One region of the Kitasatospora sp. NPDC052868 genome, then DNA from elsewhere that is predicted to be linked to it. Evidence: riboswitches for the same ligand, from Rfam matches in the RefSeq annotation. Region 1 holds a riboswitch; the other holds the start of a gene.
What was found. A riboswitch is a leader RNA that binds a small molecule or an ion and turns the genes downstream of it on or off. The one in region 1 is predicted to bind cobalamin.

Region 1 (5,162 bases):
GTCTGCAGCGAGTCGATGTGGTCGACCGCGTTCATGTACTTGAAGCAGAACTGGGCCTTCTGGTGGATGGAGGGGATGTTCTCCACCGCGGCGAAGGCCGCGTTGCGGTCCTCCGGGTCCGGAAGGTAGGTGTCGAGCAGCGTCAGGTAGAACTGGACGTGCACGGCCTCCTCGAACAGCTGGCGCGACAGGTACAGCCGCGCCTCCGGGGAGTTGATGTGCTTGTAGAGGCTCAGCACCACGTTGTTGGAGACGATCGAGTCACCGGTGGCGAAGAAGGCGACCAGCCGGCCGATCATGTGCCGCTCGCCCTCGCTCAGCTTGGCGAGGTCGGCGACGTCGGAGTGCAGGTCCACCTCCTCGACGGTCCAGGTGTTCTTGATCGCGTCGCGGTAGCGGTCGTAGAACGACGGGTAGCGCATCGGGCGAAGGGTCAGCTCGAACCCGGGGTCGAGCAGCATCTTCTCGCGGTCGTCGGACATTACTGGCAGGCCTCGCAGGACTCGGGGTTCTCCAGGGAGCAGGCCAGCGCGGCCTCCTCCTCCGGCGTGAGGGTCGGGGACGCCACCGGCACCGGGGCGGCGGCGCGGGCCGTGCCCGACGCGGCCTGGGCGATCCTGGTCGCCGGGCGCGAGCGCAGGTAGTAGGTGGTCTTCAGACCGACCTTCCACGCGTACGCGTACATCGAGCTGAGCTTGCCGATGGTGGGCGCGGCCATGAAGAGGTTCAGCGACTGGCTCTGGTCGATGTACGGCATCCGGGCGGCGGCCAGGTCGATCAGCGCGCGCTGGGGCAGCTCCCAGGCCGTGCGGTACAGCGAGCGGACCCCGGCGGGCAGCCAGTTGAGCTCCTGGACGGAGCCGTTGGCGTCGCGCAGCGCGTCCCGGGTCTGCTGGTCCCAGACGCCGAGCTCCTTGAGCTCGCGCACCAGGTACGGGTTGACCTGGAGGAACTCGCCGGAGAGGGTCTCGCGCTTGAACAGGTTGGAGACCTGCGGCTCGATGCACTCGTACACGCCGGCGATCGAGGCGATCGTGGCGGTCGGCGCGATCGCCAGCAGCAGCGAGTTGCGCAGACCGGTGGTGGCGATCCGGGCCCGCAGGGCGGTCCAGCGATCGGCCCACTCGGGCGCGGCGCTCGGGAAGTGGTCGATGTGCAGCTCGCCGCGGGCGGCGCGGGTCTCGCCGTACGCCTCGTGCCGGCCCAGCTGCTCGGCCAGGTCGGCGGAGCGCTCGTAGGCGGTGAGCATGATGCGCTCGGAGATCAGGGTGGAGAGCTGCTTGGCCTCGGCGGAGTCGAAGTCCAGGCGGAGCTGGAAGAAGACGTCCTGCAGGCCCATCACGCCGAGGCCCACCGGGCGCCAGCGCGAGTTGGACGCGCCGGCCTCGGGGGTCGGGTAGAAGTTGATGTCCACCACGCGGTCGAGGAAGGTGACGGCGGTGCGCACGGTGGCGTCCAGCCGGTCCCAGTCCATGGCGTTCAGCAGGTCCGCGGCGGTGGCACCGGCGGCGACGTGCGCGCCGAGGTTGACCGAGCCGAGGTTGCAGACGGCGGTCTCGGAGTCGTCCGTGACCTCCAGGATCTCGGTGCAGAGGTTGGAGCTGTGCACCGTGCGGCCGGGCAGCGCGGTCTGGTTGGCGGCGCGGTTGGAGGCGTCCTTGAAGGTCATCCAGCCGTTGCCGGTCTGCGCCAGGGTGCGCATCATCCGGGCGTACAGGGTCTGCGCGGGGATGGTGCGGACGGCCTTGCCGGCCTGCTCGGCCTTCAGGTAGGCCTCGTCGAACTCGACGCCCCACAGGTCGACCAGCTCGGGCACGTCGGCGGGGGAGAACAGCGACCAGTCGGCGTTGGCGTTCACCCGGCGCATGAACTCGTCCGGGATCCAGTGCGCCAGGTTCAGGTTGTGGGTGCGGCGCGCCTCCTCACCGGTGTTGTCGCGCAGCTCCAGGAACTCCTCGATGTCCGCGTGCCAGGTCTCCAGGTAGACGCAGGCCGCGCCCTTGCGGCGGCCGCCCTGGTTGACGGCGGCGACCGAGGAGTCGAGGGTGCGCAGGAACGGGACGATGCCGTTGGACTTGCCGTTGGTGCCCCGGATCAGCGAGCCGCGCGAGCGGATCCGCGAGTAGGACAGGCCGATGCCGCCGGCGTGCTTGGAGAGGCGGGCGATCTGGGCGTAGCGCGAGTAGATCGAGTCCAGGTTGTCCAGCGGCGAGTCGAGCAGGTAGCAGCTCGACATCTGCGGGTGCCGGGTGCCGGAGTTGAAGAGGGTCGGCGAGGAGGTCAGGTACTCCAGCCGGCTCATCAGGCGGTACAGCTCGGCCACCTCGCGCACCGACTGCTCGTTGTCGCCGACCGCCAGGCCGCTGGCGACGCGGAGCAGGAAGTGCTGCGGGGTCTCGACGACCTTGCGGGTGATCGGGTGGCGCAGCAGGTAGCGGCTCTGCACGGTGCGCAGGCCGAAGTACTCGAAGCGGTCGTCGCCGCTGGGGTCGATCAGGGCGTTCAGGGTGTCGGCGTGCTTGGCGACGAAGGCGGCGGTGGTGTCGCCGATCAGGCCCTCGGCGTGGCCGACGGCGATCGAGGCGGAGAACGAGACCGAGCCCTGGCTGACGGCCTCGTCGACGATCTCCAGGGCGAGGAGACGGGCGGCCAGCTTCGAGTACTGCGGGTCCTCGGCGATCATCGACGCGGCGGCCTCCACGGCCAGCCCGCGCAGCTCGGCGAAGTCCGAGCCGGCGTGGCGGCCGCGGAGCGCGGCGGCGGCGACATGGCCGGGGTCCACCTGGGGGAGATCGACGCTGCGGTCGGTCAGTAGCCGGAGCAGCGAACCGCCGGGGTCGGAAACCGTCGGTTCGGCGGGGGAACCCTGGGCGGGCAGGGTGACTGAGGCAGCGGTGGTCAAGGCGCTCTCTCCTGGCGGCGATCGGCGGCGGATCCGGCAACCGGGCCGATCGGGGCAGGGGAGCACGGCGCGAACGCCCGGTGGCGTCGCGCGACGGTGGCATCCCCGGCCCGCCCGCGAGGCCCGGAAGTACTGCACGTGCTGCAGGGCCTCTGCGGGGAGGCCGTGGCACGCCGTCGGCAGGTAGTCGGACTCGCGGGCTCTTTGGGGAGCCGCCCGCACACCGCTGCGGGGCAGTCCCGGACTCGCACCGGGTTCCCCTGCGTCGACAGCAGGGTCGAGCATACATCTAGTGGTGTCCGCTCGATGCGACACCACATGTTGTGCGGCGCCGCGTGTCGGGACGATGACGGCGGGTGCGGGCGCGGGCCCCGGCGTGTCCGGTGGACGGCCGGTTTTGGGAACGGATTGGTTACCGGACGACTGGCCGTCAGGGTCATGCCCTACGATCTCGGCACATGAGCGAGGGAACGGGCGTACCGCCGGAGTGGGCGCGTCAGCCGGCGCAGCCGGTGCCGGGTCAGCAGCCGGAAACGCCGGGTCAGGTGCCGCCGGGTCAGCCGCCCGTGCCGCCGCAGCAGCAGGGCGGGCCGCCGGTGCCGCCGCCCGGTGGCTTCGGGCCGCCCGCGACCCCGTACGCGCAGCCGGGGGCCGGGGTGCCGCCGCAGGCCCAGCCGCCGGCGCCGCCGCATGTGCCGAGCGGGCCCGGGGTGTACCCGCCGCCGGCCCCGCAGCCGATGGCCCAGCCGCAGCCCGCGCCGCAGCCGATGGCCCAGCCGATGCCGCAGCCCGCGCCGCAGCCCCACACCGGGCCGCCCCAGGGCCCCGGCGGGCCCGCCCCGTACAACCAGTGGCCGCAGCCCGCGCCGCAGGGCCCCGCCGAGCCGGACTGGGGTGCGATGGCGGACCGCCACGCGAACGAGTCCCGCAAGCGCAAGCGCCTGTGGATCGGCGCCGCGGCGCTGGCCGCCGTCCTGGTCGGCGGCGTGGTCGCGGCCGCGGTGTGGATCAACGGCAACGGCGACACCAAGGCCGACCCCAAGCCGACCGCGAGCTCCACCTCGGCGGGCGTGCCCACCGAGCAGGCGCTGGCCGTCATCTCGGACGCCGCCACCGACAAGCTCCCGGTCGACGCCGCGACGCTGTTCCCGGACCAGACCCGCACCATCGACGGCAAGGTGTGGACCCGCAAGGTGACCGGGGCCACGTCCCCGTGCTCCAAGGCGACCACCGGCGGCCTCGGCCTCGCCCTCGGCGACGACACCTGCCGCTCGCTGGTCCGCGCGACGTACGTCAGCGGCGACAGCGCGGTGACCGTCGGCGTCGCGGTCTTCGACAACAAGGCGGGCGCGGACCGCGCGCTCGGCCGTCACGCCGGCCTGATCCAGGGCCTGTCCGGCCCCGGCGTGGCCACCTTCTGCGTGACCGACAAGTCGGGCTGCACGGAGACGCACGCCGCGATCGGCCGCTTCGGCTACTTCACCGTGGCGGGCTCGCTCAAGCAGACCCCGGACCAGAGCGACCCGGTGGCCTCGACCGCCGGCGCCCTGCTCGCGGACCGCACCAAGGCGGTCCTGCTGGGCCGCGCCGGACACACCGGCTGAGTCTGCCGCAGGAGGCCGCCGGCGGACCGTCCGGCGGCCAACCGTCCCGGTGCGGACGGCAGATGGCCGTCGGATAGGATGACCGCTTTCGGGGGGAGGCACCGGCCTGCCCCAAAGCGCCCCCGAGACGGGGAATCAGCGAGCAGGAGGTACCGCGCGGTGAGCGCTGCCGTCAATGCGACCAGCAGACGGCGCAGAGCGGCAGGCCGCAGACGCGGCAGCCCGGGAGAGCCCGTCCCGTCGCTGCTGCTGCCGGCCCCGCCCACTTCGCAGGAGAAGTACAGCTACACCATCAGGCACCAGTGGGTGCTGACCCTCTGCTCGGTGGTCAGCTTCGCCTGCCTGGTGATCAGCCAGGGCCAGCTGTACTCCGTGGGGTCGTGGTTCTGGCTCTGCGTGCCGTTCCTGTTCTTCACGGTCGTCTACTACCTGGTGTCGCTGCGCGTGAACAGTTTCACGCCGAACTTCGACATCAAGGAGCACCGCCGGCTGGTCCGGCAGTGGAAGCCCGACGACCTCCCGACCGTGGACGTCTTCCTGCCGGTCTGCGGCGAGCCGATCGAGGTGCTGCACAACACGTGGACGTACGTCCGGAAGATGGCCGAGCACTACCCGGGCCTGGTGATGCCGTTCGTCCTGGACGACGCGGCGAACCC
Region 2 (5,162 bases), on a different contig from region 1:
CGGCTCAACCGGCTCCGCCGCCCCGAGTTCGACCAGCGGTTCCCCGGTCTCCTCGATCTGGTCCTGGCCGAGCCCGCACCGGACCGGTCCGGTGCGGCCTAGGTACGCGCGGAAGTGCCGGGGCGGGTGCGCACGCAGCCGATGCGCGCACCCGCCCCGGCGTGGCGGTCAGCCGTCCAGTTCGGCGCGGACCAGTCGGGCGGCCTCGACCAGGCTCTCCAGCGAGGCGCGGGTCTCGGGCCAACCGCGGGTCTTCAGACCGCAGTCGGGGTTGACCCAGAGCCGCTCGGCGGGGATCGCCGCCAGCCCCCTGCGGAGCAGCGCGGCGGCCTCCGCGGTGCTCGGCACCCGGGGCGAGTGGATGTCGTACACGCCCGGGCCGACCTCGCGCGGGTAGCCGGCGCCGGCCAGCTCATGGGCCACCTGCATGTGCGAGCGGGCGGCCTCCAGGGAGATCACGTCGGCGTCCAACTCGTCGATCGCGGCCATGATCTCGCCGAACTCGGCGTAGCACATGTGGGTGTGGATCTGGGTGTCGGCCCGGACGCCCGAGGTGGAGATCCGGAACGACTCGGTGGCCCAGTCCAGGTAGGCGGGCCGGTCGGCGGCCCGCAGCGGGAGGGTCTCGCGCAGCGCGGGCTCGTCCACCTGGATCACCGCGGCGCCGGCCGCCTCCAGGTCGGCGACCTCGTCGCGCAGGGCGAGCGCGACCTGGCGGGCGGTGTCGCCGAGCGGCTGGTCGTCGCGGACGAAGGACCAGGCGAGCATGGTGACCGGGCCGGTGAGCATGCCCTTGACCGGACGGTCCGTCTGGTCCTGCGCGTAGCGGAACCAGTCGACGGTCATCGGGTGCGGGCGGGAGATGTCGCCGGCCAGCACCGGCGGGCGGACGTAGCGGGTGCCGTAGGACTGCACCCAGCCGTGCTGGGTGGCCAGGTAGCCGCTCAGCTGCTCGGCGAAGTACTGGACCATGTCGTTGCGTTCGGGCTCGCCGTGGACCAGGACGTCGAGGCCGGCCTTCTCCTGGTAGGCGATCACCTCGCGGACCTCGGCCCGCATCCGGTCCTGGTAGGTGCCGGCGTCGATCCGGCCGGCCCGCAGGTCGGCGCGGGCGGTGCGCAGTTCGGTGGTCTGCGGGAAGGAGCCGATGGTGGTGGTCGGCAGCGGCGGCAGGTCGAGGCGGGCGCGCTGGGCGGCGGCACGTTCGGCGTAGGCCTGGTCGCGGCGGGCGTCCCGGGCGGTGGTGGCGCCGACCCGGGCCCGGACGGCCGGGTCGTGGGTGAGTGCCGAGGCCGCGCGGGAGGCCAGTCCGGCCCGGTTGACGGCGAGTTGGGCCGTGATGGTGTGGGTGCCCTCGCGCAGGCCGCGGGCCAGGGTGGTGATCTCGGCGGTCTTCTGGCGGGCGAAGGCCAGCCAGCGGGCGACCTGCGGGTCGAGGTCGCGCTCGGCCTCGGCGTCCAGCGGGACGTGCAGCAGGGAGCAGGACGGGGCGACGTCGACCCGGTCGGCGAGCCCGAGCAGGGTGCCGAGGGTGGCGAGGGACTTCTCCAGGTCGTTGAGCCAGATGTTGCGCCCGTCGACCACGCCGGCGATCAGGCGCTTGCCGGGCAGGCCGCCGACCGCGGCGAGGTCGTCGAGGTTGGCGGCGGCGGGGCCGGTGAAGTCCAGTGCGAGGCCCTCGATCGGGGCCTTGGCCAGCACCGGGAGGGCCTCGCCGAGGCGGTCGAAGTAGCCGGCGACCAGCAGCTTCGGCCGACTCGTCAGGGCTCCGAGCTCGCGGTAGGCGCGGGCGGCGGCGTTGAGTTCGGCCGGGGTGCGGTCCTGGACCAGGGCGGGCTCGTCCAGCTGCACCCATTCGGCGCCGGCCGCGCGCAGTTCGCCGAGGAGCTCGGCGTAGACGGGCAGCAGCCGGTCCAGCAGGGTGACCGGCTGGAAGTCGGCCGCGACGCCGGGGGCGGGCTTGGCCAGCAGCAGGTAGGTCAGCGGACCGACCAGGACGGGGCGGGCGGTGAGGCCGAGGCCGAGGGCCTCGCGCAGTTCGCCGACCGGCTTGGCCGGGTTGGCGGCGAAGACCGTGTCCGGCCCCAACTCGGGTACCAGGTAGTGGTAGTTGGTGTCGAACCACTTGGTCATCTCCAGCGGCGCCACCTCCTGGGTGCCGCGCGCCATGGCGAAGTAGCCGTCCAGCGGGTCGGCGTCGACGGCCGCGCGGTGCCGGGCCGGGATCGCGCCGACGGCGACGGTGGTGTCCAGCACGTGGTCGTAGAGCGAGAAGTCCCCGGTGGGGACCTCGGAGACGCCGGAGTCGGCGAGCCGCTGCCAGGTGTCGCGGCGCAGCCGCGCCGCGGTGGTCTGCAGGGCCTCGGCGCCGACCCGGCCGGCCCAGTACCCCTCGATCGCCTTCTTCAGCTCCCGGTTGGGGCCCTGCCGCGGGTAGCCGTGGACGGTGGCCTGCGGGGCGGTGGTGGAGGGGGTGGCGGCAGCGGTGGTGGAACTCGATGACACGGAACTCTCCTTCGCGAGTCGCGCTGCGATCCCGGGAGAGCACGAGGACGTGAAGGTACGACAGTGGGTGCGCGACACCAGGATGTGCCCGCCCGCTCCGCCGACCCGCCCACGAGGTCACCGAGATCTCCGCGTGCGGGGTGCACACGGGCAGTGGCAGGTCTTCGGACTCGTCGGCACGTCCGCCTGAGTCAGGCGGACACCTACTGGCCGTCGCTTCCCAGGCCCCTCGGGGCCCAGTGCATGTGACGGCGGTCGTTCCCACTCACCGCTGCGGGGCAGTCCCGGATTCCCACCGGGTTCCCTCTTACGACGCCGTGGCTGGAGGACACGGCGAACCGACTGCACCTCCACCCTAGGGCCCGCGAGCCCCGCCCGTCACGACCGGGTCCGGATTCCGGACGGCCGCGCGGTCCGGGGCGCACGGGCACGACGACGGCCGCGCGGGCGCGTCCCGGGCGGCGCTGGAGCCCCCCGATGCGGTTAGGCTAACCTTACCTCGTTGTCTCGCAAGCCTGTCCGACAGCCGCCGCGCTCCGACCCCAGGGAGAACGTCCATGCCACCCGCCTTCAGCCGCGTCCCCAGACCGCGTCGCACCGGCCTGGACGCCGCCAAGTCGGCCGCCACGAAGGCGCGGTGACCCGTGGCATCGATATCCACCGAGGAGTTCGAGGGCCGGACCGCCCTGGTCACCGGCGCCGCCCAGGGCATCGGGGCCGCCGTCGCCCGGCTGCTGGCCGATCGCGGGGCCCGCGTCGTGGCCTGCGACCTCTCCCCCTCCGGGCCCTCGGTCCACCGCCTCGACGTCACGGACGCCGAAGCCGTCGATCGGCTGGTGGACCAGGCCGAGCGTGAGTACGGACCGCTCGACATCCTGGTCAACGTCGCGGGCGTGCTGCACGCCGGACCGGCCATCGAAACCAGCGACGAGGACTGGCAGCGCACCTTCGCCGTCAACACCACCGGGGTCTTCCACACCTGCCGCTCCGTCGGGCGCCGGATGGCCGGGCGCGGCCGGGGCAGCATCGTCACCGTCGGGTCCAACGCCGCCGGCGTCCCCCGGATGAACATGGCCGCCTACGCGGCCTCCAAGGCGGCCACCACGATGTTCATGCGCTGCCTGGGCCTGGAACTGGCCGCCTCCGGTGTGCGCTGCAACCTGGTCTCGCCCGGGTCCACCGACACACCGATGCAGCGCGCGCTGTGGACCGACGACGACGCCGAGCGCCGGGTCCTCGAAGGCGACCCGGCCACCTACCGGGTGGGGATCCCGCTCGGCCGGATCGCCGCCCCCGAGGACATCGCCGAGGCCGTGCTCTTCCTGGCCGGCGACCGCGCGCGGCACGTGACCATGCACGACCTCTACGTCGACGGCGGCGCCACGCTGCGGGCCTGACCCCGACCCGGGCGGCCCGGAAGCGCGCCCCTTCGAGTCCCCTCACCCCGGTGCCCCCGGCACCGGGCAGAACGGAGCACCATGACCACGGCTTCCGAGGCCCGGTCCCCCGTCGCGACCCCGCTGGACGGCAGCGGGCTGCTGGCCGCCTACCGCCCGGCCGCCGACCGGGCCTTCCTCGTCGGCCCCACCCGGACCCTGCTCGCCGAGGGCGTGCACCGGTCCGTCCCCGACCCCGCCGAGGCCGGCCGACTGCTGGCCGCGGCGCGGGCCGAGGGCCGCGACCCGCTCGTGGTCGGCGCGATCCCCTTCTCCCCCGGCCGCCCCGCCGAACTGTTCGTCCCCGAGCGGGTGCTGCGGGCCGAGCCGATCCGCGGCACCCGGACCGCCGCCCCCGCCCGCCCGGCGCAGTCGGCGTGGACCAGGCGCCCCGTCCCCGCGCCCGAGGGCTACCGGGACGCCGTCGCCGAGGCGGTCCGGCTGATGGACGCGGACCGGGAGCTCGCCAAGGTCGTCCTCGCCCGCACCCTGGAGCTCACCTCCCCCGGCGGTACCGACCTCCCCGCCATGCTCGGCCGGCTGCTGGACCGCGACCCGCACGGCTACACCTTCGCCGTGCCGGCCGGCGGCACCGCCACCCTGATCGGCGCCAGCCCCGAACTGCTGGTCTCCCGTCAGGGCCGCCGTGTGGTGTCGAACCCGCTGGCCGGGTCCGCCGCCCGCAGCACCGACCCGGTGGAGGACCGGCGCCGGGCCGAGGAGCTCGCCCGCTCCCCCAAGGACCTCGCCGAGCACGCCTTCGTGGTCGACGCCGTCCGGCAGGCGCTCGCACCGCACTGCGACGACCTCGTCGCCCCCGCGCAGCCCTCGCTCGTCCGCACGGCCGCCATGTGGCACCTGTCCACCACCGTCACCGGGACCCTGCGCGACCCCGCCACCAGCGCCCTGGACCTCGCGCTGGCCCTGCACCCCACCCCGGCGGTCTGCGGCACCCCGACCGACCGCGCCCGGACGCTGATCGGCGCCCTGGAGCCCTTCGACCGCGGCCTCTACACCGGCGTGGTCGGCTGGGGCGACGCCGACGGCGACGGCGAATGGGTCGTGACCCTGCGCTGCGCCGAGGCCGACGGCGAGCGGCTGCGGCTGTTCGCCGGCGCCGGCGTGGTCGCCGCCTCCGTCCCGGAACACGAACTGGCCGAGACGGCCGCGAAGTTCCGGACCTTCCTGCACGCCGTCGGACTGGAGAACGCCGAATGAGCC

Region 2: another riboswitch for cobalamin. It lies ahead of metE (5-methyltetrahydropteroyltriglutamate--homocysteine S-methyltransferase); the one in region 1 lies ahead of ACIGZJ_RS07570 (ribonucleoside-diphosphate reductase subunit alpha).

Annotation. Positions count from the first base shown of each region.
Region 1 covers NZ_JBITZW010000003.1:247,677-252,838, forward strand. The annotation lists gene ACIGZJ_RS07565 (ribonucleotide-diphosphate reductase subunit beta) at 1-482, opposite strand, end outside; gene ACIGZJ_RS07570 (ribonucleoside-diphosphate reductase subunit alpha) at 482-2,878, opposite strand; cobalamin riboswitch at 3,063-3,204, opposite strand; gene ACIGZJ_RS07575 (hypothetical protein) at 3,361-4,506, shown strand; gene ACIGZJ_RS07580 (glycosyltransferase family 2 protein) at 4,666-5,162, shown strand, end outside.
Region 2 covers NZ_JBITZW010000008.1:24,589-29,750, forward strand. The annotation lists gene ACIGZJ_RS15475 (ArsR/SmtB family transcription factor) at 1-102, shown strand, start outside; gene metE (5-methyltetrahydropteroyltriglutamate--homocysteine S-methyltransferase) at 169-2,505, opposite strand; cobalamin riboswitch at 2,643-2,863, opposite strand; gene dhbA (2,3-dihydro-2,3-dihydroxybenzoate dehydrogenase) at 3,159-3,902, shown strand; gene ACIGZJ_RS15490 (isochorismate synthase) at 3,984-5,159, shown strand; gene ACIGZJ_RS15495 ((2,3-dihydroxybenzoyl)adenylate synthase) at 5,156-5,162, shown strand, end outside.